Regions from separate parts of the Paenibacillus sp. BC26 genome, predicted to be linked through region 4. Evidence: riboswitches for the same ligand, from Rfam matches in the RefSeq annotation. Region 4 holds a riboswitch; each other region holds the start of a gene.
What was found. A riboswitch is a leader RNA that binds a small molecule or an ion and turns the genes downstream of it on or off. The one in region 4 is predicted to bind cyclic di-AMP.

Region 1 (7,825 bases), on a different contig from region 4:
CACCATGGTCATAATCATTTCAACCTCGTGGAATCCATCTTCACGCTTACGCATGACGTCCAGCAGCAGGTTGATTTTTGCCGGCGCTTTCTCATAAATCTTCATATGTAGGCTCACCCGTCCGTTATCGTTAAACTTCACATATTATAACAAAAGGTCATAAGAAAAGCTAAGATGCTTTGAGCAGTCTGCGGGTCTGCTCAACACCTTAGCTTCGAATAACCCTTTAGTGTGGTTGATAGTGGGACGCTTGAGGCTGCGCGGCCTGCATGGCTTGATGCATATAAGCCGGAACCGTGCCGGATGCCTGCTGCCGCTGTGGCGCATAATTGGGCTGAGCTTGAGGCTGCATGAACGGGCTGTGGGCAGGCTGCGGCCTATACGTCGATTGCGATGACTGATAGGTTTGCTGCTGGTACGGTGACTGGGATTGCGCTTGCTGCGCGGCATACTGTTTTGCTGCGGCTTGCTCGGCGATTTGAATCGCGCGTTTCACCATATTCCCGGCATCCTTTGCTTTAATGCCTCCCCAGCCTTCCTTCTGTACAGTATCATAGAAGCCCAAGTCCTTCGCCAGCTCTTTCTTCAGCTCTTCGCTCATCGTACCGCGGCGTCTGCGTGACATAAACACTCTCCTCCTTTGAAACGGGTAGTACCGTTAGTATGGTTGTTTTTGTCGTTCTCATACGGGGGGGAGGGTAAGGCCCGTCCGGGCGCAAAAAAAAGTGCAGATCCTGCCTACGCTGCTCTCGCCGCGCCTGCAAACCTGCACATGTTCGTATCTTATTTATCTCATTGTATATACGTAATGCGCACTTGACCATCATCGCTGTCCACCGTAACTTCAACGGACTCCGTTAATATATCGGCGTAGCTGTAAGAGACGCGCTTAAATGCATGCTGCTCCTGGTCGAGCCTGACAATAAATACAGAAGGGTAGATTTCTTCTAACACACCGGTCCGTTCAATCGTCTTTCGACGACCACCGTTAGCACGAAGACGGATTTTGGAGCCGACATGGGTTTCCAAACTGCGTTTGATTTCCAATAGCGCATTTTTTGCCATTGTGCACTACCACCTCTTTCCTTGTCCATTATAACCAAAAGGAGGTGGTTTGTCAAAAAATTATAATTATAACAGTGGAGTCACTTTGGTGTCAATATAAAAAAGGGTACTTTTTTCTCCGGTACGTATATTTTAGCCCGAAGCAGCCATATTATACAGTTGGCTTTACGCCGGTCAGCGTTTTCGGTTTAGGCAGACCCACCCGGAACTTCCCTAACGTCTCAATGCCCCCTACTCCATCTATTCCGCTTATTGTGCCATGAATGACATCCGATAAGTTGATCGTTTCGCGAATGGAGGTATAGCTGGCTTTTATGGCGACGTACACGGGATCCAAGGCATGGATGAGTACCCGGCCCGGAGAACTGGCGAAGTTCGATCCATTTTGCAGCAGCGCTTCGTAATGCGATTGGCATGCGCCCGCTACGACGATTAAGCTGTCTTTGCTTTTCTCATACTGACGCGCGATCCGCACCGCATTGACGAAATTTTGCGAGTTTTTGTAGCTGGCCAGGTTATGCAAATCGTCCTGGTTGCGCGTCTTCAGCACGCCGTCATGGCCGGTGATCACGACAATATCCGGTTTGATTTGCGGAAGCAGCCGATACACCACGTCCGCCATTTGGGATTCATGCACATATACCCCGTGCGCAGGAACGCGCATTTGCGTATACAGCTGCATGCTTTTTCTCATATAGTTGCTGTCCCCGTCCAAATGAAGTACTTTTCCGGGCACCTCGAAGTACGGCTGGGATTGGCTTTGCGCGCGCTGCAGTTCACGTTCAATTATCTGCTGCTCGCGTTGTTCCTGCATCCTTAGCGTGGACTCACTGGCCTTAATGCGTGCCTGCCTCGCAGCGCCGGAGGATTCCGGATCACTCATTACGGACAAATCGACAATTGGCGCGTCTGCAAGCAGACGATAGTCGGTGCCCTTCAGGATGGCTGTCTGTTCTAGAATTGTCGCAACACGAAAAAGGACGTCCCCGCCATAGGATTTGCGGACGACCAGGTCCCCTTGCTTCATGGGCAAATCACCTCTTCGTCTATCCTATGGGGAGACGCCCCTGATGGTGCGCTCACTTTTATTTTTTCGTTAGCTGCTGCGTAAGTCCGCTGCCAGCAGTGCGCGGCTTAAAGAGGCAAATTCCTCCAGCGATAAGGTTTCCCCGCGCCGGGATGGATCGATGCCGATGCCTTCAAGCAGCGGTCCGAGCTTCTCTCGATTCACTTTGCCTACATAAGCGGTTAAATTGTTGGCAATGGTTTTGCGGCGCTGCGCGAAACAAGCCTGCACCGTTTGGAAGAAATGCGCTTCGTCCTCGACCTCAACAGCCGGCTTGTCCCTCAGCGACAGCTTAATAACCGCGGAATCGACATTCGGCTGCGGGATGAATACCGTATGCGGAACGATGCAAACAAGCTCAGGCACGCAATAGTACTGCACGGCCACGCTAAGGCTGCCGTACTCCTTGCCGCCGGGCTTAGCTGCCATCCGCTGTGCGACTTCCTTCTGGATCATGACGACGATGTGCTCAAGCGGCAGCTTCTCTTCCAGCAGCTTCATCAGAATCGGTGTCGTCACGTAATAAGGCAGGTTCGCCACGACGCTGACGCCCGAAAGCCCGGCAAACTGCTCCCTCAGCAGCTCAGCGAGGTCGAGCTTCAGCACGTCGCCATGCACAACGTGCACATTCGGCGTATCCGCCAATACATCCGTCAGAATCGGAATCAGCCGATTGTCGATCTCCACTGCGGCTACGCGCCCTGCAGCGTGTGCCAGCTTCTGCGTTAATGCGCCGATACCCGGTCCGATCTCCAGCGCGCCTTTCGTCTCATCCAGCTCAGCGGCACTGACGATGTTGCGTAAAATATTTTGATCGATCAGAAAGTTCTGACCGAGGCTCTTCTTAAATGTGAAACCATATCTCGCGATGATGTCTTTCGTCCGCTTCGGTGAAGCAACATCGACACCCGCTTTAATTCCCTCTGTCATCACTGATCCCCTTCGCTCGCCTGCTCCATCGTGGTTAGAGCCCGCATAAATTCCTCACGCGTGATTCGAAACATCGAACAGCGTTTATAGAACTGCTTACCATTCGCATAACCGATGCCGAGCAAATTGCCCATCTTCAGCCGTCTGTCCGAAGCTTGCGGATGTACGAGCAAGCCTGCTTGCATTAAATCATCCATCGTGACCTCGGCAAGGCCTGCAGTGTCTGACGTCGCTTCGGTACGCAAATTAGCGAGTGCTCGCTTGATCGCTTCCGGCGATGCGTTCTCGACACCGATATCTCCCTTGTAGAGCGCCTCCTCCTGAGGGAGAAAAGCATGCTTGCAGCCTGGTACACGCTGCGCCACGATTTTGCGGATTCGCTCGCCTGCATGATCAGGGTCGGTGAAAATAATAACGCCTCTGCGCTCCTGAGCCAGCATGACGCGGCGGATAACCGCTTCGCCAATCGCCGAACCGCCGGTCTCGATGGTTTCCGCCTCTACGGCACGCTTGATGGCAACCGTATCGTCTTTACCTTCTACTACAATGATTTCTTTAATCATGGGACTCCATTCCTTCCCTTCCGTACAACATGCAAAAAGAAGAGGCATCGCCTCTTCTTATGATGGCATATTTACGCGCGAAATACGATACGCATGTTCAACCCGCGGAAATACGTCTACAGTGCTTCCGGTTTCTTCGGACCCAGCACGTATACAGTATAGCCCCGCTTCCGCCCAAATTTATCGGCATACGACTCGCTGTCAAAATAAACATCAATCTTGTTGCCTTTGACTGCGCTGCCCGTATCCTCAGCTCGGCGGAAACCGATTCCTTCGATATACACCCACCAGCCGATCGGAATAACTTTCGGGTCGACCGCAATGGTACGGCCTTCCTGAACACGTGCTCCCGATGCGGTTATGCCGTACTGTGGATGGTTCTTGCCTTTACCCGTCGAAGCTAAGCCGGCTGAATAAGCCGTAAGAGTTACGTTCTTTATTACTTTCTTTGCACTGAAAGTAACGCCCCGTTTCGTCATGGTCGAGACGCTCGGCGAATTCGCCCGCAGCATCGTTACCTTCGGTTCAGGCTTCTTCGTCCCGATCGAAACAATCTGATCGACAGAAGGTGACTTGGTCAGCTTCTCGACCAGTGTCTGCGAGACTAGGACACCGTCTTCGAAAGTCTTTTCATAACGTTTAACGACAGTGCCTTGTTTACCCGTTTGGACAAGCTGTTCTTTCCCTTGCGCTAGCTTGGGATCATCCTTCTTCACAATGGAGAAAGGAACGGGGTGGGTACTCTCCGAGATCTTCGTATCAATCCGAGTAATTGAAATAATCATATTCGGTTTAAGTGACGAAGATAACGAAGGTACTACCTTATCTTGACTGCGTATCGATATATGAGCCTGATCGATCGCCGCCTGTACGGTTCTTTCTGTCGTGTACAACGTTCTTGCTTTGCCGTCAGCTTTTACAATAAGAGGCACCGCTTGATTAATAACGATACGGTCACCGTCTTTAATACCGCCATCCAGCGGCATCGACACTTTATCATAAGTGCCAATTGCAATAGCTTGTTCATCCAGTAGGCGTTGAAGGACCCATTGCTTCGTAGAGACAATGGTTTCTCGTCCATTCACTACTACGGACACGCGCTTGTCAGCCGTTCCGTACAACAACACCAGAAACATGAAAGTCATAGCGATTGAGATCATGGCGCTTAGTACAATTAAACGCATGTTCTCATGCTTCCATCGCAATGCGAAAGACATGCTGGATGATCGTTTCCCATGGGTGTCCTTAAGCTGGAGTGCTCCCATTTCTTCGGTCCTCCTTACATAGCCCCGCCGCCTTTGTTACGCATGATTACATAGACGCGACTATAGAGATTTTCTTTCCAAATTCAGCCCCGGACCACTTCCATAATACAGCTTTTGTCGTCAGTTTATGCTTCTTTCAAACAAAAAGAAGCCCGACGACAGAGGATCTGTTTCGTGGCTTCCCATTAGACAATGGTAGCATGGAGTTGCATTCACGAGGTTGATCTCTCTTATTGACGCTTACGAGGTTAGCTGTCGGATTCGGGCGTGAGAGTCGCCCTATTCGCTAATGGCACGATATAACAATAGCTGCGCCGGTCGCAAAATTCACCCCAAGAAGAATTTCATGTCTATCACTGTCTGCCTTTGTACCAAACCGTGTCGCCCTTTAGTCGACGAACACGTTTTTAAGGGGAAGAAACGAACGAGCTGTTTCTTCTTGATACAAACAGTTTCAACAATTGGTTCCCCCGCTCTCCGAACTCCGGAGATTAAGCGTTTTATTGGAAAAGGAATACAAGTTTTGTTGCTCTGAAATGAATCATACCGTCTACCGCGCCACATTGTAAAGAACTGATTAATGACGATTTTAACGAATTTCAAGGAAAAATAGGCGAAAAGTAAGCAATTTCTTCAATCAAAATCAGTTTTATCACGAGAATAGTCCCAAATCCTTGCTTTCAAACCCGTTTTCATCAGATTCCAAAACATTTCATTGCATTTTCCGTGGTTATTTTGCCGACTTCCTCTACACTTTTACCCGTTATCTCCGAGATTGTGTTTGCTACAAGACGGACGAATGAAGACTCATTTCGTTTCCCGCGATGGGGATGAGGAGCCAAATAAGGAGCATCCGTTTCGATCAAAATTCGGTCCAGAGGCACTTGTGAAAGCACTTCCTTTGGCACCCTTGCATTGGTGAATGTAAGCGGTCCACCGAACGAAATATAGAAGTTCATATCGAGACATTGTTTCGCCGTTTCCCAGCTGCCGGAGAAGCAGTGCATGACGCCGCCAACGTCCTTGGCATCCTCTTCTCGGAGCAATCGAACGACATCCTCGTGAGCATCGCGGTTATGAATGACGATTGGCATCCGTTTCTGCTTGGCTAATTGGATTTGTTCGCGGAATACACGCTGCTGAACATCCTTAGGGGAGGTGTCCCAGTGGTAATCAAGACCAATTTCGCCGATCGCCACGACCTTTGGATGATCACACAGGGATGCAATCCAGTCTAGATCTTCGGGACGCATATCAATGCTGTCAACCGGATGCCAGCCAACGGCGGCGTAAATAAAGGAATACTGCTCGGCAAGCGCCATCGTGGTTGGAATTGTTTCACGGTTGAAACCGATATTGATGAGCTTATGTACGCCGGCAGCCTGCGCTCTTTCGATAACTTCTGCTCGGTCTTCGTCGAATTTATGCGAGTCTAAATGCGTATGCGTGTCGATTAACATGGTGCTTTAAGAACCCCTTTCTACATTAAAGCAAATAATTCGCGGAGTTTCGCAGGCAGCCTGTGGGCTGATTCGCGCAGCGGTTCCTCCGGGTAATAGAGGTGGTACTTACCTTGATGGATACCCGTTATAGATCGGATGATATCCGAGCGGCTTGAAATTTCCGACAATCGTTCATCACTGCTCAGCAGCAGAATCGGAGGTTTTTCCTCCTTGCCCGCAGCAGATGTTGAACCGGGACGATAAACATCGTAGGGCATGTCGTAAGGAAAGTCAATTTCCAGGTGATAGTCCGGATGAAGGCCGATTTCTTGCAGCTGTTCACGAATTTCTTGCCACAGCTTCTCATCGGGATGATCCATCGTCACATATTTGTACAGCTTGCGATTGAGAAACCGGCGGCATAGATCCGATAACACGGAATCAGGTTCATGGGCCCATTGCGCGAAAGCTGTTTGAACAAGAGCTTCATCTAAATTCAAATACCCTTCAATGTCCATTGTGCCCTCAAGCAGCATCTGTATCGGCTTCATGAGGGTTTGAAAGTGGTAATCACTTCCGAAGAGCTCCTTTGCCCTTCGAAAGATTTGCCTCAATATAATTTCCGAGCTTCTCGTGACCGGGTGAAAATAAACCTGCCAGTACATCTGATAGCGAGACATGAGATAATCCTCAACCGCGTGCATGCCGCTTTCCTTTACCACGATCCTGCCTTGATGAGGCCGCAGCACTCGCAATATCCGCTCCAGATCGAAGGTACCGTAATTCACCCCCGTAAAATACGCATCTCTAAGCAAATAATCCATGCGGTCGGCATCCATTTGACTGGAGACCAGACTAACTACAATAGGCTGATGATAGGTTTTGCAAATAACGGCGGCAATGCGCTCCGGATAGCTCGGATCAAATTCACGCAAGACTGCATTAATTTCCGTATTCCCAAGCAAAATGCGGCAGGTCCATTCTTCATGGTGGCTGTCGAACACATCTTCGATGGAATGGGAGAAAGGCCCATGTCCAATGTCATGGAGCAAAGCCGCGCATAGCGCAACGAGCTTCTCTTCCTTAGGCCAGTCGGTATAACCGCCGCGCTCAAACTGGGATATGATTTTGCGAGTAATTTCGTAAACGCCAAGGGAATGTGAGAACCGACTGTGTTCTGCTCCATGAAAGGTCAAATAGGATGTGCCGAGCTGGCGTATTCGACGGAGCCTTTGAAACTCCCGCGTATTAATGAGCTGCCAGATCAGTTGATCCTGGACGTAAATGTACTTATGTACAGGGTCCTTAAATACTTTCTCTTCCGCGAGTTTATCCTCTCGATGAGCAGCACTCATGTCGAATCACGCTCCTTAAAGTTCAATCATTCGACACAATTGTCGAACTAATGTCGAATAATGTCGCAATATCATTTCCAACCGCACTGCGTTTGCAGTACTATATATATGTAGAACAAATGCCTATTTACAACGGTAA
Region 2 (7,825 bases), on a different contig from region 4:
CTCGGGAAGCTTATCTTCGCCGTTAACGTCTACGCGGGTGACCCAGTGCAGGTGGTTTAAGCCGACGAACTCGGTGTAAATGTGCTCAGGCGCCGTGTCGTATGCGGTAGTCAGCCATTTGGTCAGGCCGATCGGTGCATTGCATAGGCCGACGCTGCGTACGTTGGAATGGGTGTGGATGGCTTCCGTTACGATACCCGCAGGGTTCGTGAAGTTGAGCAGCCACGCTTGAGGTGCCAGTTCCTCGATGTCTCGGCAGATGTCCAACAATACGGGAATTGTCCGCAATGCTTTCATCATGCCGCCCGGGCCGGTCGTTTCCTGCCCAATTACGCCGTATTTCAGCGGAATGGACTCATCTCTGCCGCGCGCCTCGAGCATGCCGACGCGCATCTGCGTGCTGATGAAATCAGCCCCTTTGATCGCCGTGCGGCGGTCTGTCGTCAGATGGACCTCGATCGGAAGGCCGGAGCGCTCCACCATACGTTTGGCTAAATTGCCGACAATGTTTAGCTTATGAAGCCCTGCCTCAATATCGACGAGCCACAGCTCGCGTACCGGAAGCTCCTGATGAAACCGAATAAACCCTTCAACCAGCTCAGGGGTATACGAAGAACCGCCCCCAATAACAACAACTTTCAATCCGTCTGCCATTCCGGTCACATCCTATTCCAAATAATAAGTTATGATGCTTTATCGTTTGATATCATCGAATTCGCCAAGCGCGCGCATACGGTCATAAACATCCTGTTCAATCGTTAAGCCATCTGCTTCCATGGCAGACCATACAGCGCCGAAGACCGGATCGACTGTCAACGTAACGAGCGTAGCCGACGGTGCCGCGGCCGATACAAGCTCTTCAAGTGGCCCGCGAATCCAGCCGCCGCGGTCCCCGCGGGTCAGCAGACTGCCTGCGAGCACCACATCGAAGGTCTCGCCTGTCATCCCAAGACGGCGAGCAACGGCGACTACCGACTTGCCCAGCTCCGTCCCTTGATGGTGAAGGATAGCAATCGCTGCTTCATCCCCAAGCGCCGCTGCTTCGAATAGCAGCTTCGTGACATCAATCGGCACTTTCTTATCATGATCGAGGAAATCGTGAAACATCGTCTCTACATCGGGATATCCCAGGAATCGAAGCACCAAATCAGTGAGCAGCGTTGGTTTCTCTCGACCGTCCCAGGCACGGATAACGGTACGAAACGCCTCGATGTTCAAGGAGCCGCCTCCACCGAAGTCGCCATGCATGTATTCGAAGCCGCCGCATTGGAGATGGACGCCTTCCCTGTTGCGGCCGGCGCAGTTGGTGCCGGTGCCGCAAATGACCGAAATCCCATAGGCACGATCTGTTCCCGCGCGAAGGCCGATCATCGTATCGCAATTGATCGAATAGCGAGGCAGGCCGATCGCGCTCACAATCGGATGCAGGATGCGATAATCCGCTTCCCGGTCAGCGCCTGCAAGACCGAAATAAGCATGCTGTATATCCTCGCGGTTGAGTCCGGCTTGCGTTAGTGCCGCGGATACGGCTTCCGCCAAATGGAGAGCGGCACCTTCGGCATCAAGCTGATGATTGCCGTTCCCGCTTTGACCTTTGCCAAGCACATTGCCGTGTTCGTCGGTGAGCAAGGCGTGCGTTTTGGTGCCGCCGCCGTCGATGCCCAAATAATAAGCCATTAGTGCCACTCCTGTCTGAATAGGCTTTCCATAGTAACGTTTGAAATCAAATAAGTATGATCCGGTTAGCCGTGCTTCTTGACGGCTCCGGTGGATTGGCGAAGCACGAGCTCAGGGTCGATCCGCTGATTGGCTGCGCGCTTCATCGATCCGTCGATTCGCTTGAGCAGCACTTCAGTAGCGGCTGCTCCGATACGGTCAGCCGGCTGCCGTATCGTCGTCAAGAGGGGGCGCAGCAGCGAGGCGACCTGTTGATCGTCATAGCCGATAACGGATACTTCATCCGGAACGCGGATACCGGCCTCCATAAAGGCATTGATGACTCCGATGGCGATATAATCATCGCCGGCGAAGACGGCGCCCGGAAGCTGCCGCTCTTCAATCCACCGCCTAGCCGTTTGATAGCCGAACTCAGCCGAGTACTCACCGGAAACCAGCTCGAACGGCTGGAGGCCGGCTTCTTGGAGCGCTTCCATGAAGCCGTTGCGACGTTCACTGGTACTTCTGAACATTTCGCTGCCGCTGAGATGCGCAATGGATGTATGTCCAAGCCCAATCAGATGTTTGGCCGCGGTGTAACCGCCCTTGTAATTGTTCACTGTAATCGAGTAGGTATCGTTCTCCGGCTTCTGGTTATCGATAAGGACGTAAGGAATATTCCGTCGTTTCATTTCAATAATATAATGGTCTTCTTCAATCGGTGAGAGCAGAATGATGCCGTCCACGCGATCCTCTTGAATCAGGTAGTGACTCTCCTCCTGACTGATGCTCTTCGTCACGGCGACAGCGAGGAAGTAGCCCTGCTCAGCCAGAATGCCGTTAATCTCATTCACGATTTCATCGAAGAATGAATCCTGCATGGTGGTCATGATGAGACCGATGATGCCGGTCTTGCCTCGGGCGAGGCTGCGAGCTGCCGCACTTGGGCGGTAATCGAGCTCCTTCATCACCTCAAGCACCTTCTGTCTGTTCTTCTCACGCACAGATCCTGCGCCGTTAAGCACGCGGGATACCGTGACAACCGAGAGGCCCGACTTCTTGGCGACATCGAAAATACTTACCTTCATGCGCATGCATTCTCCTTCGGCGAGAAAAGTTAAAGCGGTTATACTTTTATCCAAAAAAATATAGGATCAAAACCCAATATAAACTATTTTATTCGGATCAAAAGTTAAAGTGCTTTAACTTTCGTTTCTTTTCTTATTGTAGAGGAGACACATTGATTTTTCAAGCTTAATTTCCGCTTCGTTCTTGTACAAGCCTTCGCAAAAAGCATATAATAAATCCAAAATTAGCCTCGGGGAGTGTTTGACGTGAGTGTCAGCTACAAGAACTGTCAAAGCTGCGGCATGCCTATAGCTAAAGGCGATAAAAACGGCACGGAAGCCGGCGGAGCGAAGAGCTTCAAGTATTGCATCCACTGTTACGCAGATGGCAAATTCACTTTGCCTGATCTAACGGCAGAAGGCATGAAGGCACATGTGAAGGGCAAGCTCGCCGACATGGGTTTTCCGAAGTTTACGACAGGGTTCTTCACGCGCGGCATTCATAAGCTGGAGCGCTGGAAGAGCTGACGAGCGCAAGCGGCTGTGGCAGAGGAAGAGACGGACCTCGGGTCTTGTCTCTTTTTTGTTGGATTCACGACTGTTTTTGCAACTGATTCGTATGAAGTGGTATGGTGTAAAGAAGCACTAGTAGGAGGAAGAACATGGCGAACGATTTGAGAAAAAATAAACATATTGCCAATATATCGCTGGGTGTCATGGCGACGGGTTTCGCAGCTACGCTGCCTTTCGGCGGCGCGGGGCTCAGCTTGCTGCATGTCGGCTTCGAGGCCGGCGTCATCGGGGGGCTCGCGGATTGGTTTGCGGTGACGGCGCTGTTTCGCCATCCGCTGCGCATTCCGATTCCGCATACGGCTCTGTTACCTCGCAATCGCAAGAAAATGTCGGATGGCATCGTGCGCGTGCTGGAAGATCGGCTGCTGGCCAAAGAGAGCATGATCGAGAAGCTGCAGCAGATCGAGCTTGCGAAGCAGCTGCTGCCGGCCCTTCGGCAGGCGGCTCATTCGGCTGTACACAGCGAGCGCCTACCGCATCTGCTCGAGGGAGCGCTGCGCGCGATCGAGCTGGAGAAGCTCGTCCCTGTTCTCTCGGGGGAAATTCGCTCCGCGGTGGAGCGAATCGATCTGGAAGCAGCGCTACGCGGCTTCCTGCGAAACGCGGTGGAGAATGGCGTAGACGAGCGCTTGCTTGATCTGCTGCTGGAGCGCGCGGAAGAGTGGGCGAGCACGGAAGGGATGCGCCGCGAGCTGGGCAATGCGGCGATGCAGCTCGTGAAAGGGCTCAATCTGGGCGGACTGATGCAATTTGCGGTCAACGCGTTCATCGGTTATCTGGATGAGGATCGACTGGGTACGATGCTGCAATCCTTTATTTTGACGAAGATCCATGAGCTCAAGGTACAAGGCACCGACCGGCGCGCCGTTATAATGAAGCATCTGCATCAAGGGCTGGAGATGTTGATCTCGCGGTTGGCCGAAACCGGACAGCTCGATGCGCTGCGCGACGAGCTGCTCGCTTCCTTTGATCTGGATGGCGAGATGACGCGGTTGTTCGAATCTCTGCGCGAGAAAGGCATCGCATTCCTTCACTCGGAGGATTTTGCAGCCAAGGTCTGGCCGATGCTGGAGAGCCTGCTCGATCGCTTGGAGGAGAACCAAGGTTTGGTCCAGGATGCCGAGCAATGGCTGAAAGGGCAAATCGCCGGACTCATTGAACGCAATCACACGAAGATCGGCTCGTTCGTGAAGGAGAATCTCGATCGACTCGACAATGATCAGCTCGTGGAGTTAATTGAAGACAAAGTGGGGCAGGACTTGCAATGGATTCGGGTCAATGGCGCCGTTTGCGGCTTCCTGATCGGGCTGCTGCTGCGGTTAATTGAAATGGGCTTCGGTTATAACTAGCGGGAAGCAGCGGGCAGTCCGTTCTATTTCGCCTTATTTGCGAGAAACGGCAAATTAGTGAGGTAGAGGGAGACTGCTTGCGATCGACTCCATTGTAAGCGTTATATTCGCGCCAGTTGGCTGGAAATGAGAACGAAACCGTTTGCGGCATTCCTTTACAAAAGACATGCGCAGGCGTAACATACGATTCATGCTTAATCTTCTGCTATAGCGCTGAATTTCTGAACAGAAATCGGGGGAACCACTCATCTGGGGTGAATCTTGAAGAACAGACCGTTTGGTCGATGCTTTAAGTAGGGCGACTCTCACGCCCGAATCCGTCAGCTAACCTCGAAAGCGTATAAGAGAGGCAACGATTGTTCGTGCAATAGACACTTTGATGATAACTTGTGCCTAGAAGCCGCGAGAGGCGTTCCTCTGTGTTAAAGAGGCAATTCCCTGCAGGCTTCTTTTTTGTGCTGTTTATTAGGTAAGGATGGACACAAAGAAGAATAAGTTTGCGAAGATTATGTAAGTTTAAAGATGTAGAAAGGAAGGCGAAGTTGTCATGGCTGGTTACCGCCGCAAAACCCCTGAAGAAATGCTCTTATCCATCTCCAAAATTCATCGCGGCCGTCTTAAAATTTATGTTGGTGCTGTGAGCGGCTCAGGTAAAACCTATCATATGCTGCGTGAAGGGCAAGCGCTTAAGCAGCAAGGCATTGAGGTTGTCATCTGCGCAGTATCGACGATGCGCCGGCCTGAAACGGTGGAGCAGCTTGCTGATTTGGAACGGATCCCGAGCATTCATTGGTATAAGGGGGACGTGGAGAAGAAGGATCTTAATTTGGATGCCATTCTGGAACGGAATCCGGAGGTGCTGCTCGTTGACGGACTCGCGCACGAGAATCGTCCGGAAGCGAAATTTCCGACGCGTCTGGAGGACATCCAGTTTCTTCTGAGTCACGGTATCAGTATCATTACAACCGTGAATGTATACGAACTCGAAGGGGTAACCGAGCTTGCGCAGAAATTGACAGGCATCACAGCGGAATGTACGGTGTCAGCGGATCTGCTTGAATTGGCGGACGAGGTGCGGTTAATCGATGCTTCGCCGGAAACGATTCTGTCACGCCTGAATGAAGGGCGTCTAAACAATATTAAAGATCCCGGGCTGCTCAAGCGCGGGAACCTTGGCAAGCTCAGAGAGATTGCCCTGCGGCTGATGGCCGAGGGCGTGAACGAGTCTCTGGAGAAATACCGCGAGGAGCAGGGCTTCATCGGGCCGTCCGGCGCTACGGAACGCATCTTGGTAGCGGCCCAGTATCACTGGAACGGTTCCATCTATATCCGGCGCGGGCAGCAAATTGCGAAGCGTCTTAGCGGCGACCTGGAGGTTGTCGTCTTCCTGGATTCGAGCCAGGAGCCTACGAAGGAAAGAGAAGATTTCAAACGTTCCATTCTGAAGCTGACCGAGAAGGTGGATGCCGGCTTTAGAGAGATTTTGGTCAATAATAGAAGACAAATCCCGCGCGCGCTCATTAAATACGCGATGCTGATTAATGCGACCCGCATCGTTATGGGGCATTCCAAGCAGACGCGCGCACAGGAGATTGCCCAGGGCTCTATCGCGGGCAGCGTGCTGAAACAGATGCGCAACATTGACGTTTTCTTCATGGCGGACAGAGCCGAGCATGAGGGAGAGCGGGTATTGCCAACGAAACGGGCGACGCCGAAGATGACCGCCGAGCCGTACCGGAGGCTGAGTGCGCAAGAGGTAGAGAAGAAGATCGAGCGGATTCGCCGCGGTAAATTCAAGGTTTATGTCGGCGCGGCGCCGGGAGCGGGCAAGTCTTATATGATGCTTCGCGAGGGCAACGATTTGCTTCGCAAAGAAATCGATGTGGTGGTTGGCCTTATGGAGACGCATGACCGTGCGGAAACGCAGGATCAGGCCGGCCGTCTTGAAGTGGTGCCTCGTCTGACCATTGACGGCGATGGCCAGGTTTACTCGGAGATGGACGTGGACGCGATTATTGCGCGCAATCCCGAAGTTGTGCTCATCGATGAGCTGGCCCACACCAATGCGCCGAGCTGCCGGAACAAGCGGCGGTACGAGGACGTGCAGGAGATTTTGAATGCCGGCATATCGGTCATTGCGACAATGAACGTCCACCATCTGGAAAGCCTGAAGGATGCGGTGGAGCAGATTACGGGGACGGCCGTGAAGGAGACGGTTCCGGACATGATGCTGCGCCTCGCCGATGAGGTTGAGTTGATCGATGTGGCGCCTGACACACTGCAGCAGCGGATGCGGGAAGGTCATATCTATAAAATGTGCGACGTTGAGGACGCGCTCTGCGGCTTCTTCAAGACAGGTAATCTGATTGCGCTGCGCGAGCTTGCTCTGCGGGAGATCGCTGACGACGTCGATGAACGTCTGGAATCGTGGGAACGCAACGGCTCGCTGCGCGGCCCGTGGCGCCGTCATGAATCCATCTTCGTTGCGGTAACGGTGAACAAGAAAGCGGAGCGGCTCATTCGCCGCGGCTTCCGGATTGCGCATCGGCTCAAAGCGGATTGGCATGTTCATTACGTGCAAACGGATGCGGTGCCGGGCGAAGAGGAGCGGATTGAAGAGCTTCAGGAGCTGACGGCGCGCCTAGGCGGAACGTTCGAGGTCGAGCGCAACGTCTCGCGTAATGATGTCCCTGCCGCTTTGCTGGCAAAGGCGAATGTGCTGAAAAGCACGCAAATGGTACTCGGTCAGTCCGGTCAGGGCTTCTGGAGCAAGCTGCGCAATAAATGCGTGGTCGACACCATTTTGCGTGAAGGAAGGCACATGGATGTGCTTGTTGTAGCGGATTTTAATCCAAACATCGAAATCGGAGAAGAATAGATTCAGGGGTTTGGGTAAACATTTATTCATGACCGTGGATATCCATTTAATATGGTAATATGTGAGATTACCTAACAATTTAAAAATTTAAATTGAAACCACCCTCTTTTCTTGATAGAATCTTTAGTGTATTAAAGATAACTGGTAGGGGGAAGCAGAATGAAAAAGTGGTATATTATAGCTATTCTTACATTAGTGACAGCAGTAATTCTCTCTGGTTGTGGCGCGAAGACCAACAATAACACAAACACAGGCAGCGAAGCAGGCAACAGCAGTGAAGATACAACGTACAAATTTGCAAC
Region 3 (7,825 bases), on a different contig from region 4:
AACAGCCCGGGTCATAAAGCGAACATCCTCAGCAAGAACTTTAACAAAATCGGCGTTGCTTATTACAACGGCGAGTGGGTACAAGAATTTACGTCCTAATCCAATATGAATAGCTAAGAGCGGCCGACCATCGGCCGCTCTTTTTTGCGTTAACGTTGACGTTGCAATAACCATCGGTTATTCTGTGACCAACGGTTACCAAACTAAACAAACATGAGGTGTCCCTCCTATGACCACAAGAAGGCAGCAATTAACGGAAGAGATGAAAGCCGCGATTCGTGCGGCAGCAGCAGCTTTGTTTGCGGAGAAGGGGTATTCTGCAGTAACGATGCGCGAAATTGCCAAAGCAGCAGGCTGCTCGCATACCGCCATTTATTTATATTTCAAAAATAAAGAAGAGCTGCTTCAGCAGATTGCGATTCCGTCGCTGCTCACGCTCGAACAGAAGCTGCTGGACGAAATTACGAAACCGGACACGGCCGCCTTGGATAAATTGCTCGCCGTATGCAGCGAATATGTTCTCTTCAGCCTGACGAGCGGCAGTCTGCAGACAGTCCTGTTTATGTCCGCTTCGGTACGCGTCGATGATCCTCAGCCGGAGCTTGAAGTCAACGTCATCCGCAACAGACTGTTCGCCCACATTATGAAGGTGTTACATAGTGCGGTCACTGAGGGGTCAGAGGGACTGACACAAGAGGCAGCCTTAAACAACGGCCGAATCTTGTTTTATTACCTGCAAGGCTTTATCGGCACTTACAGCAACCATTCAGAGCCGACAGAGGGGCTGCTTAAGCGCACAATGCCGATTTTCAAGCAAGGCATTCAAACGCTGATTCGCGGGATGAAGGAACATTAAAACTTTCTCACTGTGCAGGGTTTGTCAGAATTAGAGGCGAAATCCTTATGAACACTTCATCACCCGGAGGGTATGAGACATGAGGCGGAAAGCCGTATATTATAACAAGTCGCTTGCTTTGAATGTGAAGAGGAAGCTGGGTAAAGGGAATCATGGTGTGGACGGAATGGACGATGTCGATGCCAGGTCTGATATGCACAATTACCAACGATTGATCAAATATTTGCCGGAGCCGATTTTTGTACATGACGGGAACGATATTCTGTTCGCCAATCAGGCAGGTCTTAAACTGTTGAATATTTCGGAAAGCGACTTCTCCACGGGTCATATGAGCTTCCGTTACATACACCCCGATTACAGGGAGCGATCCGCAGATCGTGTGAAGGCAATTATGCAGACGGATGAGCCCAACGAGTTTCTGGAATGCAAGCTGATTGCGGAAGGCGGGGAAATCATCGACGTCGAGGTATCCAGTACACGCATTCGCAATTACTTGAATAAAGGCACGGTCGTGCAAAGCGTATTCCGTGATATGCGTGAGCGGAAGAAGGAAGAGGAAGCGCTGATTCAGTCGGAGAAGCTGTCTGTCGCCGGTCAAATGGCCGCAGGCATCGCACACGAAATCCGCAATCCGCTTACGTCGCTGATCGGCTTCTCGAAGTTTCTGAAGACGAAGATCGACCAGTATCATGAATATTTCGATATTATGCTCGTCGAACTGGACCGCATCAATTCGATCGTGCAGGAATTTATGGCGCTTGCCAAGCCGCAGGCCAATCAGTTCCGTAAGCATGACTTGGTCAAAATCATTCAAAGCGTACTGACGCTGCTTGAGACGCAGGCGATTCTCCGCGACGTACAGATCGTCTCGCGTGCGGATGCCACTTCAGCGGAGCTGCTCTGCGACGAGAACCAGCTGAAGCAGGTATTCGTCAATGTGCTTAAGAATGCGATCGAGGCCATGCCGAGTGGAGGCGTCATTACGATTGACATGAAGCTGCATCAGCAGAGCGAGCTGATCGTCGAAATCATCGACCAAGGGATCGGCATCCCGCATGACCAGCTGCCTAAGCTGGGCGGTCCGTTCTTTACTACGAAAGACAGCGGAACGGGGCTTGGTCTTATGATTTGCTATCGAATTATCGAAGGCCACCATGGACGAATGGATATTACGAGCACCCCTCGGAAAGGGACCACGGTCAGCATCTTTCTTCCGCGAAATGTATAAATCATGGTAATTCCGAGTGCTGTTCCTGTATTTACCGGTAGGATTCACTAATCCGGATATGGTATTCTATTACGCGAGCCGAAACGTAACGTACGGGGGATCTTTTAGGGAGTGGCATAACTGCCCTCCGGCCTGACATTCCGCTTGATCGGAATGCAGTGCTGAACGCGCAATTGGCGCTGGGGTGAATCGCTTATTTCACGAAGCGTAGGGTTGAACTCCTCAATCCGAATCCGACAACTAACCTCGCAGGCCGCATGCGATAAGGAAGATTATGACACGCTGTTAAGCTGTGTGTCCTTCATCGCGATGACGGAATAAATCCACACCTGTTGGACGTGGATGACATCCGTAAATCAAAAGGAGGCAATACAACTTGATGAAACAGGTATGGAAGAAAAGCGCGATTATTGCGGCGCTGAGCTTTGCTGTTCTTACACACTCGGCAAGCGCAGCATCGACCTACAGCGCGAAAGACGGCGACACGTTCTGGGAGCTTTCCAAGCAGTTTGGCATTTCCCTTCAGCAAATGCTGAAAGCTAATCCGATGATTGATCCGAACAACATTTATGCAGGGCTTACCATCGTGATTCCTGCTTCGAAAGTTGTGAAGACGGCGGAAACCGCTAAGGCGGCGCCGAAAGAGAAGGCCGCGAAAGCGAAAGCTGCACCTAAAGCAGCACCAAAAGCAAAGGCAGCACCTAAGGCAGCTTCAAAAGCAAAAATGAAAGCGAAAGCGGCACCGAAAGCTGTAAAAGCTGCGTCTAAAGCAGCAGTAGGGAAGTCGATGAAAATGACCTCCTTGGACAAGAAAGAAGAAATCATCACAATCGGCAACAGCAATTATAACTATTCGGAAGTTGTTCAAGCTAAAGCAAGTGCTTATACAGCCGCTGCTTCGGAGAATGGCTCGTGGGGCGCAGTGGACTACTTCGGTAACCCGCTTAAGCTGGGAACAATTGCAGTTGACCCGAACGTCATCCCGCTGGGCAGCAAGGTCTATGTAACGGGTTATGACCATGGCGGACTACCGGTTGGCGGCATGATGGCCATAGCAGCAGACATGGGCGGTGCCATCAAAGGCGACCGTATCGATATTTTCGTACCGCAATCGCAAGAGCAAGCCAAGATGTTTGGCTTCCAATACGTGAAAGTATTTGTTCTGGAATAGCATATTGCGATGCAAACGGCAGCCCAGTGGGGCTGCCGTTTTTTTACCTCGTCCGCGTACCGCGAGCTTCTGGTTTATTTAGCAGCTCGGGCAGCGTGACGATCTGATACCCTTTGCTGTGGAGCATCCGGATAAGCCTTGGCAGCGCAGCGACCGTCCCTGATAAATCCTGTCCTTCGCCGCCGCCGGCATGCTGCAAAATAATCGATCCGGGCTGCAGCGTTCTTTTGATATTGATGAGAATGCTGTTGCTGTCGAGACTCTTCCAGTCGACGGAATCTACATCCCAATTAACCACGATGTAACCTCTGCGCCGCAGCCAATCCACTTGCTGAGGGGTAATCTCGCCGTAGGGTGGTCGAATAAATTTCGGACTGTATCCGGCAAGAGGACGCAGAATCCAATCGGTTTGCCAAATTTGCTGCTCGAAAGCATAGCGGGAAATGCGCGAGAACACCGCATGATCATACGAATGATTGCCGATAATATGGCCTTCCTTACGCATGCGCCGTACAAGAGCGGGGTGCTTGGCTGCACGGTTGCCGACGACGAAGAAAGTGGCTCTTACTTTATAGCGAGCAAGAATCTCCAGCACCTGAGGCGTATAGCGCGGATCAGGCACATCATCGAAGGTCAGCGCCACTCTGCGCGACCCTCGCGGGCCCCAGACGACGAACGAACCGGGAAACTGCTGCTGCAGCTTTACCCATGACATGGCACTGCGTTTCTTCTTGCGTTTCTGTTCGCTGTTGAAAGAAGGTTCGGCGTGTTTGGTACCGACACCACCGGCGCCGATCCCGATCGCGTTTCCATGATGTTCAGCTGTTTGCTGTGGCTCGCTTTCGCTGACGCTGCCGACTCGCGGCAAGTCGGCAGGCGAGGAGCCGGCATCGTCAGCATGCGACGAGGAGCTTAATAATGCGGTCCAGGCAAGCAGCAGCACTAACACCCGCTTTGTTACAGGCATCCCGAACATGTTCCCAGTCCCTCCGCTCCGTGCGATAATGTACTTGTGCAGCATGCCGTACTCGGTCGATCTCATTTTGCCCTGCCATCCTTTGATCATGCATGAAAGATCCCTCTTTACACGGTTAGTCTCAAACACGTAACATGTAAGGGAATAAGTTGAAAAGGGGATAGAACATGCCAGCCATTGATATGCCGCTTCATGAATTGAAAACGTATACAGGAATCAATCCGAAACCTGCTGATTTCGATGCATACTGGGATCGCGCATTAACGGAAATGCGCCAGACAGATGCTGCAGTCGAGCTTATTCCCAGTGCTTTCCAAACGCCGCAGGCGGAATGCTTCGATCTCTATTTCACCGGCGTCAAAGGTGCGCGTGTTCATGCACAATATGCGCGTCCTCGGAACGCGGCAGCGCCACATCCCGCGGTTGTTCAATTTCACGGTTATACCGGACATTCCGGCGATTGGACGGAGCGTCTCGCTTATGTATCCCTCGGCTATTCCGTGTTCGCAATGGATTGCCGCGGTCAAGGCGGCAAGTCCGAAGACACCGGCAGCGTTAAAGGCAATACCCATCACGGTCACATCATCCGCGGTCTTGATGACGAGCCGGATCAGCTGTTGTTCCGCCATATCTTCCTCGACACGGCTCAGCTGGCAGGCATTGCGCTGCATATGCCGGAAGTTGATCCGAGCCGAGTCTACGCCATGGGCGGCTCGCAAGGCGGCGCCTTGACGATTGCCTGTGCGGCGCTTGAGCCGAGAATAGCGAAGCTTGCGCCTGTATTCCCATTCCTCAGCGACTACAGACGCGTATGGGAAATGGACCTGGCCAAGGACGCCTACCATGAGCTGCGTACGTACTTCCGCCATTTCGATCCGCAGCATGAGCGTGAGGATGAGATTTTCACGAAGCTGGGTTACATAGACATTCAGCATTTGGCTGACCGAATTCAAGGTGAAGTATTGATGGGCGTAGGTTTAATGGATACGATCTGCCCGCCATCCACACAGTTTGCGGCCTATAACAAGATCGGCTCGAAGAAGCGGCTTGAAATTTTTCCGGATTTCGGCCATGAAGGATTGCCGGGCTTGAATGATAAAATTATGCAGTTTTTCTTAGCGGAATAGGGAGGGTACGTTCATGTTGTTAGAGGTGAAGGATAAGCTTGTCATGATTGGGGATTCCATCACAGATTGCGGCCGAGCGCGGCCTGTAGGAGAAGGGCTGTTCGATGCAATCGGCAAAGGGTATGCAGGCCTAGTGGATGCGTTGCTGACTGCAGCCTATCCGGAACGCGGCATTCGCGTTGTCAACGTTGGGACGAGCGGAAATACAGTGCTTGATTTGAAGGCGCGCTGGCAGACGGATGTGCTCGACCAGAAGCCGGATTGGCTGTCGATTATGATCGGTACCAATGACGTGTGGCGTCAATTCGATACCCCTCTGATTATAGAGTCGCATGTGTACCCGGAAGAGTATGCGGCGACTTTAGAAGAACTCGTAATACAAACAAGACCGAAGCTCAAAGGGCTCGTATTGATGACGCCGTTCTACCTTGAACCGAATCCAAACGATGCCATGAGAGCTCAGATGGATCGTTACGGCGCGATCGTTCGAGAAATAGCAGCTAAGCATGATGCGTTGTTTGTGGATACGCAGGCTGCATTCAACCGGGTCATGGAGCATATCTACCCGGCAACGATTGCATGGGATCGCGTTCATCCGAGTCAAGCCGGTCATGCGGTGCTCGCAAGAGCTTTCCTGCAAGCGGTCGGATTTGATTACTCGCAAGGGCTATCCTAAATTATCATCTGCCGCTACGACAGAAGACCTCCCGATTCAACCAGAGATGGCTGGAGCGGGAGGTCTTCTTTAGGTTTCATATGTAGTGAATTAGATTTTGAAGATCGACATCGTACGCTGCAGCTGCATAACCGTCTGCTGCATTTTCTCGGTTTCCGTAACTACGGCCTGCACGGAGCCGATTTGATCGTTCATCGAAGCCGATACTTCCTCAGTGCCTGCCGCGGATTGCTGCGTAATGGCAGAGATGCTTTGGATGGCGCTTGAAATTTTACGGGCGCTCTCCATCATTTGATCGCTTTCGCCGGAGAACTGAGCAATCTGCTCGGTAATAAACTCAACGCTTGTAACCAGTTCTGAGAAGATCACTTCAGAGTCCTGAAGCATTTTCATTTGGAGCTGAACAACCTCTTCGTTGACTTTAATGTTCTGGATGGCTTGTTTTACGCCGGTGTCGATGCTGCGAACAAGGTTGAATACTTCCTTCGTCGAGGAAGTGGATTCCTCTGCAAGCTTGCGCACTTCCTGTGCAACGACTGCGAATCCGCGGCCATGCTCACCGGCGCGCGCCGCCTCGATGGAAGCATTCAGCGACAGCAGGTTCGTTTGCTCAGCCAGGTCCGAGATGGTGCGGGTAATAGCGGAGATGCCGGCTGCTTTGCGCGCCAGCTCTTCAATAGCTTCGGATACCTGAGAGGTTGCTTCAACGTTGCGGGACATCCCTGTCGATTGGCTCTCAACCGCTTGCCGTCCGCGCTCAACCAAACTTAGCGTCTGTTCGGAGCGTTCGTTCATTACTTTCGTGGAGTGCGCGTAAGAGGATACTTTGTCCTCGATTTCGCGGATGGAGTCCGCCATATCGCCGACATCCTCGGAAATTTGATTCGCTCCGGTGGCAAGCTCGCCGGCAGATGCGGCTACTTGCTCCATCACTTTCTTCAAATCGATATTCTTATCAAAAATGCTGCGGCTTGTATCATTGACGATTCTAGAAATGGTCGAGGTTTCTTTCAGAATGTCGCGAAGCTTGTCTACCATGCTGTTGAAGGAATGGCCAAGTTCGCCGAGCGAAGCGGACGAGGATACATCCACCTTCTGCGTGAAATCGCCCTTCGCGATACCGAATGCGATGGAGGTCATTTCATCGATCGATGATGTAAGCGCTGTCTCAATAACCCTGACAAGTGGGAATGTGGCAGCTGCGGCAAGTACAATGATGACTAATCCCAGTATGAGACTTCCGCCAGTAAGTGCAAGGCCAAGCAACAGCGCGATGGAAAATGTAGCTACAATCGTGTAGCAGCCGACAAGGAGCTTATTTCGGATAGATAAAGAATGGAACCATTGCATCGGGAAGCTCTCCTTTATATGGAATAGTTATATTATAGCACCACAGTACTTTTTGTCTATATTCGTCTACATCGGGGTGATTATGTCGAAAGAAGGAGAAACGCTTGTAAGGTAGATGTCGAAAGAACTAAAAGTTTGTAATGTTTTTGTATAATTATTATTGTGCGATCGAAATTCTTGTCTTATAATGGGCCTATTGGATGACTTGGAAAATTCATCTAAATACAGGATCTCGGAGGCGGAAACCTATGAATTTGGACGCAATGCCTTTAACTCGACAAGTGGACTTCGTCTTCAAGCAATTGACTGATGAGCTTCTTAACGCTCAAGCCGGAACTGTAATCATTCAAATTCGAAATAATGCAGTCGGCAAATATGGCATTCGTCATCATCCGATTGAAAGCAGAAACGGTCAAATCGGGCAGTCCGAGCAAGGAATGA
Region 4 (7,825 bases):
ATTGCCTTCACATATTCGGGATAGGCAATTGCCATATTCGAGCCGGCCGTAGCTGTTGGATCGTATTTTGCATTCGAGGCTCGCGGATGGAACAATTTAGATGATTGGAAATCCTGGGCCAGAAGCTCCGAGCCTACAACCTTGCCGTTCACTTCAATTAAGCTGCCTTCGGCTTGTTTCGGGAATAACGCCCCCGCTACACCGGTCGTGACTAAAGGATAAATGAGTCCGCAAAGCAGCATCAGCACTACGGACAATCGTATCGCGGTCAGTGTCATCTTCATATGATTATCTCCTTAAACGAGTTGAAGACCATGAAGCACCAGGTCTATGATTTTTATGCCGATGAAAGGGACGATAACCCCGCCAAGGCCGTAGATCAGAATGTTGCGAGTAAGCAGCGTGTCTGCTGTCATGGCACGGTATTTCACGCCTTTCATCGCAATCGGGATGAGCAGCGGGATAATGACGGCGTTGAAAATCAACGCGGACAAGATCGCCGATTTCGGCGAAGTCAGATGCATGATGTTCAGCGATTCCAGCTGAGGCATCGCCAATATGAACATAGCCGGGATAATCGCGAAATATTTGGCGATATCATTGGCAATCGAGAATGTCGTAAGGGCACCACGGGTAATGAGCAGTTGTTTGCCGATGGAAACCACAGACAAGAGCTTCGTCGGATCGGAATCCAAATCGATCATATTGGCCGCTTCCTTCGCAGCCATCGTTCCCGAATTCATAGCCAGACCAACGTCGGCTTGAGCCAGCGCCGGAGCATCATTCGTACCGTCGCCCGTCATCGCAACGAGCTTGCCTTCTTGCTGTTCCTTCTTGATCGCGGCAATTTTATCCTCCGGCTTCGCTTCGGCGATGAAATCATCGACTCCCGCTTCAAGGGCAATTGTAGCCGCAGTGAGCGGATTGTCGCCCGTACACATGATGGTTTTGATTCCCATCGACCGCATTTCGGCAAAACGTTCCTTCAGTCCGGGCTTCACGGTATCCTTCAAGTAAATGACACCGTAAATACGATTGCCTACGGCCGCAGCGAGTGGAGTTCCTCCCGCTCTGGCAATCCGGTTCGATGCTTCTTCCAAATCGCTCGGAATGCTGCCGCCATTGGCGGAAACAAATTTCTTAATGGCATCGACCGCACCTTTGCGGATCTGAACGCCGCCGGCCATATCGAGCCCGGACATTCTTGTTTCTGCCGTAAACTCAACGACTTCAGCACTTCCGTATTCGCGCTCTGACCAAGACTCGCCGAGTTTACCCGCAAGCTCCACGATCGAACGGCCTTCAGGCGTTTCATCCTTCACGGAAGCCTGCAAAGCAGCGAATGTCATTTCCTTGGCGGTGACGCCTTTTACAGGTATGAACTCCGCAGCCATCCGATTGCCGTACGTGATCGTGCCCGTTTTATCCAAGATCAGTGTATCGATATCGCCGGCAGCTTCAACTGCTTTACCGGACATCGCAAGTACATTATATTGCGTAACCCGGTCCATACCGGCAATCCCGATAGCGGACAACAACGCGCCGATCGTTGTCGGTATTAAACAGACAAGCAAGGCGATCAGTGTCGCGATATCCAGATTGACATTCAGATAATTCGCCATCGGAACCATGGTGATGATTACAATAAGGAAAATGATCGTTAATACAGCAAGCAGCGTCGTTAATGCAAGCTCATTCGGCGTTTTTTGCCGTTTAGCGCCTTCTACGAGCGATATCATCCGATCCAGGAAGGATTCACCCGGATCAGTCATGACTTTCACAACAATATAGTCTGAAGCAACTCGCGTTCCCCCAGTAACCGAGGAGAAATCGCCGCCTGCTTCCTTGATCACAGGTGCAGATTCACCCGTGATCGCCGATTCATCGATGGATGCAAGACCCTCGATAATCTCACCGTCGGTGGGAATAAGCTCGCCTGCCTCCACGCGGACAATGTCGCCTTTCTTCAGCTGCGTAGAAGGAACCTGTTTGAAGGAGCCATCCCGCTGCACAAGCTTCGCCATCGTTTCGGATTTCGTTTTCCGAAGGGTATCCGCCTGCGCCTTGCCTCGACCTTCCGCCAATGCTTCAGCGAAATTGCCGAACAACACGGTAAAGAGCAGGACGAAAAACACCGCCAAATTATACCCTCGACCCACGCTCTCAGCCCCAAACAGATCAGGCGAGATGGATAGAAGCAGCGTAATCACCGTACCTACTTCAACGATAAACATAACCGGGTTCTTGATCATGACCGCCGGATTGAGTTTTTTAAAGGCATCTAATATCGCCTGCGATGCAATTTCTTTCGTTATCGTTTTTCTGCGTGCAGCAGCCATCGTAATCTCTCCTTAAGTTTATTGCGGCATGGCCAGATGTTCAGCGATTGGTCCCAGTGCAAGTGAAGGGAAGAACGTCAGCGCTCCGATCACGAGAATGATCATGATCAGAATACCCGTGAACAATGGCGTATTCGTGCGCAGCGTTCCGGTGGTTACCGGTACGACGCGTTTCATTGCAAGAGAGCCGGCAATCGCGAGCATGGCAATGATGGAAATATAGCGGCCAAACAACATAACCAGACCAATACCTACATTATAGAAATCGGTATTCGCGGTAAGACCGCCAAAGGCGGAACCATTGTTCGCTGCGCCGGACGTAAAGGCATAAAGCACTTCGGATAATCCGTGCGTACCTGCGTTCGCTATGGACGCGGTAGCCGCCGGCGTTGCAAGAGCAAGCGCGGTCGGTGCCAGAATAATTAAAGGATGAATGAGCAGCGCAATTGCAGCAAGCTTCACTTCTTTTCCTTCAATTTTCTTACCGAGGAATTCCGGCGTGCGTCCAACCATCAGACCGCAAATAAATACCGATAATATGAGATACAATAACCCATTGAGCAGCCCGACGCCTTTACCGCCGAATACGTTATTCAGCATCATTTCGGCGATCGCTACAAAACCGCCCATCGGTGTTAACGATTCATGCATGTTGTTTACGGCTCCTGTTGTTGCCGCTGTCGTCACTGCCGTAAACAAGGCGGATTCAGAGATGCCGAACCTTACTTCCTTGCCCTCCATATTTCCGTGAAGGCCGGCCGCATCAAGAGCCGGAACGCCTCTATACTCGGATACAAATACGACAGTCAGCATAACCAAGAAGATGAGCCCCATCGCACCAAAAACGGCCCAGCCCTGCTTCTTGTTCTTAATCATCAAACCGAAAGCATAGACAAGCGCTGTAGGAAGCAGCATCATGCTAATGATTTGCACCATATTCGTAAGCGGTGTTGGATTCTCGAACGGATGCGCCGCATTCGTACCGAACCATCCTCCGCCGTTCGTACCGAGATTTTTGATGGATTCCAGTGTTGCAACAAGGCCTCTGGTAATCGTCTGCTGAGCCCCTTCAATCGTGGTCGCATCTACTGCACCTTGGAACGTTTGCGGAATGCCTTGGAATACGTAGAACAATGCAACCAAGAAGCTGAGCGGCAGGAATACACGCGTAATTCCGCGTACGATATCCACATAGAAGTTACCCAGATTATCCTGACGACCGATGAGTCCGCGAATGAACGCAATCGCTATTGCAAAGCCGGTTGCCGCCGACGTGAACATCGGAAAGGTGATCGCAAGCAATTGAGACAAGTATGAGAGTCCATTCTCACCTGAGTACGACTGCCAGTTTGTATTCGTAATAAACGATACGGCTGTATTAAAAGCCTGCGCTGCCGGCATATTGCCGATCCCATCCGGATTGAGCGGCAGGAAACTTTGAACCCGCAGGACCAGATACAGTAGAATCATCATGACGAAGTTGGTAAGCAGGACGGCCGCTATATACTGTTTCCATCCCATTGCTTCATCTTCGCGTACGCCCATCAACCGATACAGCATGCGTTCAAAGGGACCGAACACACGGTCGAGCCCCGTTTTTTCTCGTTGAAAGACTTTAACTAAATAACTGCCTACCGGCTTAACCAATAAGCCAATGATGATAAGCGTTATGGCAACCTGTATGAATCCCATACTCATGTTATGAATCCTCCGCCCTTACCATTTAGAATTTTTCAGGTTTTACTAATACAAATCCAAGGTACAAAATTAGAACAGCTGCAATAATACCGACGATAATCATAGCGTTACCTCCCTAGGCTTTCTCACAAAACTTAAGAAATCCCCAAAATATAGAAAATGCAGCAACAAACAATACTACCATTCCAAAATCATTCATCATTTCTCTTTACTACCTCCCTGTAACTGCACCAGTGAATTGAGAATATTTTCCCCATTAGGGATTAATCTATACTTGGCTTCCCCCTCATCGGTATAGTGAAATCTTAATACGGGTTGCTGTAAAAACGGGGTAAAGATAACGGGGCTAGGGTGTAAAAAAAGTATAAAAATTGCCGTTATCGCCGTTTAGAAGGATACATAGGCCTGCGAATGGTCGAATAAATACGCGCGATTCCATAATGCGCAATTAGGGTTGGATATGCCTTTCGCTGAGTAATCCAGCTGCTCGGCCAGGCTCGTTAATGCCGATTCCATCAAATGCGTGCGTTCCGTTCCCCATGCTTCCTGCTTCCGGTGGATATATTCCAAACTCTCCTCAAGTGTCAGACCCTTAATTCGCTGGTAGATGGCCGTCCACTGCACAATGTCCCCCCTCAGGTTACAGCCGTGCATCTGAAATTCAATGAATCCACTTCCGCCGTCATTCGTGGTAATGGCGAGCAAACCGCAAATACAGTCTTCACTATGTCCGGGCAGCCTTTCATCGGTGAGCTCCCCATCAAATTGAAACAACTCAATCGCTTTAATCTTGCAATCTTTCACCATACTCACTCTCCTGATTGTTAGTAGAAGGTAGACAACACAAAGAGGCCCGGGAGCAGAGAAACTCTACTCCCGGGCCTCATCACAGCGTAAAGAAACAAGCTGTTGCAAGCTCGATTGAAGGGGGTTCTCTCTCATACGCTTACGAGGTTAGCTGTCGGATTCGGGCTTGAGAGTGCCCTACCTGAACAAGCAGCGCCTGTTTGTGGATTCACCCCGAGAAGCCGCTCTATTCATGAGACGGCTTCAGGTTGGTTCCCCCGCTCCCCTTTCGAGGATTCAGCGTTTGGTCAAAGGTTTCTTCAGTTGTTGAGACAAATCTTATTCCCATATGATCATTCCTGCAAACGCGGAATATCGTTCTATTTTTGCCAATTCGGGCGGATTGCGCTGATTGTTGCGCTTACATTTAGGTGGCTCATTCATTTTGGATGGATTATCTTAGAATTGCTTCCAAAGTTTCGTTCGGCATTGAATCCGGCCCAGAGATGCGATACGCTGGATTTCATAATGACTTAGTAGGTTTACTGAGGCGAAGGAGATTGAATCATCGTGCAGATTTTGCACCGGGAAAGCAGCGGACAGCATGAAATTACCGTTTACGATACGAGTGAGTATGGCGGAGAGCGCGGTCGATTCCGTGTCCTCCAGTTCTCGAACAATGCCATGCAAGGGGCTATGGATTTAGATCAACCCGGGCGGATCTTGTTTGAATATCCCCAGGCTATGATTCACCTCATGGACAGCAGCAATTCAGCGTTTCAGCGTGTGTTTATCATCGGACATGGTATCGGAACGATCGCGGGGAATTGCCCGGGGAAGCGGTTTAAGGTTGCGGAGCTGGACGAGCAGGTCGTGGCGTTAAGCAGGCAATATTTTGGCTATAGCGACGATAATGTGGTGGTTGGCGATGGGCGCGAGCTGCTCTCATGTGAGGATGAGCATACGTATGATTTTATCGTGCTCGATGCCTTCTCCGATAAAGGAACGCCGCGGCATTTGACTTCAAAGGGCTTCTTCGAGCTTGTGGTTTCCAAGCTGGATGAGAACGGCGCAATCCTCATCAATCTGATGGGTAAACGTGAAAATGATGCTCATATCAACGCCATCTATACGACGCTGCTGGAAGTGTTTCAGTCTGTGCAAGCTTTTGCGTTGCCAGCCGAAAGTGCGTCCGATCGGCGCAATTACATTCTTACGGGCAGCAACGAGTCGATCCTCTATCAGACGCGCCGCATGGCCGGGTTTATGGAGCTCGAATTGGGGCAAGGCTATATCATCGAAGATCGTTAGCACTAGAGAGGTGGATAGGAATCTATGAATACGCCAGCCATCACTTCGGCAGAAACGGTCCGCTTGTTCGCCGCCGTCTCCGTTCCGGATACCATAAAGCAGTCTTTATCTATTCTGTGCGAGGACATCAAGTCAGAGCTTCCCTTTCGCAAATGGGCACATATGGACGATTATCACATTACGCTGCAATTTCTGGGCGATACGCCGAGCGCGCTTATTCCTGCGATATCAACAGCACTTCGCGAAGCTGCTGCTGCTGTTCCCGCCTTCGAGCTGAGGGTTGACTCTCTCGGCGTCTTCGGGCGCCCGATTCGCCCCTCCGTCCTATGGTCCGGCGTCCATGGCGATGTCGAGCAATTGCATAAGCTGCAACAAAATGTAGCTCAGAAGCTGAAGCCTCTGGGACTTATGCCCGAGAGCCGCTCGTACAACCCCCATCTCACGCTTGCACGGAACTACGCCGGCGTGGAATCCTTCGAGCTTTCACAGCTTGGCGGCTTCAAGGTTCAGACTGCTCCTTCCGGCACCCCGCTCCAGTGGTCAGCGGATGCTATTACACTCTACCAAACTCATCTGCAGCGACGCCCCATGTACGAGGCTATTTCGGTAGCTCCGCTCGTTGACTGATTGGCCGCCGCCCGCTCGATGACTAAGTAATTAGTCCTATCAATAAAACGCTGTTTCTCTTAAGTTTACGCTTAAGTGGGAACGGTTTATTTTTATCGCGCTGAGACTTTAGAACTAGGAGGAATTGCGACGTTCTGTGTCGAATAGATACTGCAAATGTGCGAATAACGAAGGGAACTGTGATGCTTATGAAAGTAACCGAGCAGCAGCAGCCATCTGGAGAGAGTGGCTTTACATTAGTTGAAATCTTGACCTGCCTCATTATCCTTTCCGTCGCCGGACTCGCGATGACAGGATTTTTTGTCCATGCGCTCTCCTACGCCAAGGGCAACCAGAATAAGACCGTAATGGTTAATCTGGCACGAAATACACTGTTTTATATGCAGAAACAATCGGATTTTGATGAGATGGCCAAATTTTTCAAGGTTGGACAACCGCTTGGCATTGGTGAGGATCGTAATGTAATTAGTTCAAGCGGCTGTGCCGAAGCCAGCGGTTCTTGTACGAATTATAAGGATCTCGTAGGGGATCCGCAGACGCTCGTCTATATTTTGAATCCCAAAATCAACGATATCCTCTATCATGTCACGATCAGCTTCCAAGAGAACCTCTACGACTCGCTCGATACAAGAACAGCATCTCCCGATGGCGGAAGAATTGATAAATATCTACTTCCTATCAAGGTTGAAGTTGAAGAGGCAGAGCCTCACAGTAGCGATAACGGTCCGAGCAAACGGGAGCGTTCGGAAGTGGAGGGATACATAACCGATGAATCGATTCGTTAACAGCTTGAGAAAGCGCCTGACCGGTAAGGATGCAGAAGGAGGCTACACGCTAGTGGAGCTGATTGCCTCGCTGACTTTACTGTCCGTCGTTCTGGGTGTCATTTACTCTTCCATTACGTTTGGCATGAATACATACAACAAGGTTCGCGTCGAGAACTCCCTTCGAGACGAAGGCGATCTGATCATGTCCTCCATCATAACCGAATTGTACCGGGTTGGACCGAGCCGGATTTCGCAATCCGATGCCAGCCTCAGCCAGTCGATTACGCTGACGCTGCC

Region 1: another riboswitch for cyclic di-AMP. It lies ahead of BM412_RS30720 (3D domain-containing protein); the one in region 4 lies ahead of BM412_RS31620 (hypothetical protein).
Region 2: another riboswitch for cyclic di-AMP. It lies ahead of BM412_RS25260 (histidine kinase); the one in region 4 lies ahead of BM412_RS31620 (hypothetical protein).
Region 3: another riboswitch for cyclic di-AMP. It lies ahead of BM412_RS17695 (3D domain-containing protein); the one in region 4 lies ahead of BM412_RS31620 (hypothetical protein).

Annotation. Positions count from the first base shown of each region.
Region 1 covers NZ_FPAD01000008.1:58,662-66,486, forward strand. The annotation lists gene ispE (4-(cytidine 5'-diphospho)-2-C-methyl-D-erythritol kinase) at 1-105, opposite strand, end outside; partial or broken gene BM412_RS30695 (small, acid-soluble spore protein, alpha/beta type) at 452-625, opposite strand; gene veg (biofilm formation stimulator Veg) at 793-1,065, opposite strand; gene yabG (sporulation peptidase YabG) at 1,217-2,092, opposite strand; gene rsmA (16S rRNA (adenine(1518)-N(6)/adenine(1519)-N(6))-dimethyltransferase RsmA) at 2,162-3,061, opposite strand; gene rnmV (ribonuclease M5) at 3,061-3,624, opposite strand; gene BM412_RS30720 (3D domain-containing protein) at 3,741-4,889, opposite strand; cyclic di-AMP (ydaO/yuaA leader) riboswitch at 5,112-5,397, opposite strand; gene BM412_RS30725 (TatD family hydrolase) at 5,585-6,349, opposite strand; gene BM412_RS30730 (HD domain-containing protein) at 6,370-7,686, opposite strand.
Region 2 covers NZ_FPAD01000004.1:384,232-392,056, reverse strand. The annotation lists gene BM412_RS25285 (6-phospho-beta-glucosidase) at 1-654, opposite strand, end outside; gene BM412_RS25280 (N-acetylglucosamine kinase) at 694-1,677, opposite strand; gene BM412_RS25275 (LacI family DNA-binding transcriptional regulator) at 1,743-2,744, opposite strand; gene BM412_RS25270 (zinc ribbon domain-containing protein) at 2,991-3,251, shown strand; gene BM412_RS25265 (DUF445 domain-containing protein) at 3,386-4,645, shown strand; cyclic di-AMP (ydaO/yuaA leader) riboswitch at 4,847-4,999, shown strand; gene BM412_RS25260 (histidine kinase) at 5,193-7,523, shown strand; gene BM412_RS25255 (basic amino acid ABC transporter substrate-binding protein) at 7,683-7,825, shown strand, end outside.
Region 3 covers NZ_FPAD01000002.1:279,400-287,224, reverse strand. The annotation lists gene BM412_RS17710 (CAP domain-containing protein) at 1-99, shown strand, start outside; gene BM412_RS17705 (TetR/AcrR family transcriptional regulator) at 230-856, shown strand; gene BM412_RS17700 (ATP-binding protein) at 936-2,084, shown strand; cyclic di-AMP (ydaO/yuaA leader) riboswitch at 2,151-2,355, shown strand; gene BM412_RS17695 (3D domain-containing protein) at 2,464-3,255, shown strand; gene BM412_RS17690 (polysaccharide deacetylase family protein) at 3,299-4,321, opposite strand; gene BM412_RS17685 (alpha/beta fold hydrolase) at 4,399-5,358, shown strand; gene BM412_RS17680 (SGNH/GDSL hydrolase family protein) at 5,372-6,034, shown strand; gene BM412_RS17675 (methyl-accepting chemotaxis protein) at 6,125-7,384, opposite strand; gene BM412_RS17670 (O-methyltransferase) at 7,633-7,825, shown strand, end outside.
Region 4 covers NZ_FPAD01000011.1:30,087-37,911, forward strand. The annotation lists gene kdpC (potassium-transporting ATPase subunit KdpC) at 1-284, opposite strand, end outside; gene kdpB (potassium-transporting ATPase subunit KdpB) at 297-2,339, opposite strand; gene kdpA (potassium-transporting ATPase subunit KdpA) at 2,358-4,031, opposite strand; gene BM412_RS32965 (potassium-transporting ATPase subunit F) at 4,063-4,140, opposite strand; gene BM412_RS31620 (hypothetical protein) at 4,425-4,841, opposite strand; cyclic di-AMP (ydaO/yuaA leader) riboswitch at 4,966-5,136, opposite strand; gene BM412_RS31625 (spermidine synthase) at 5,394-6,134, shown strand; gene thpR (RNA 2',3'-cyclic phosphodiesterase) at 6,159-6,761, shown strand; gene BM412_RS31635 (prepilin-type N-terminal cleavage/methylation domain-containing protein) at 6,950-7,546, shown strand; gene BM412_RS31640 (PulJ/GspJ family protein) at 7,530-7,825, shown strand, end outside.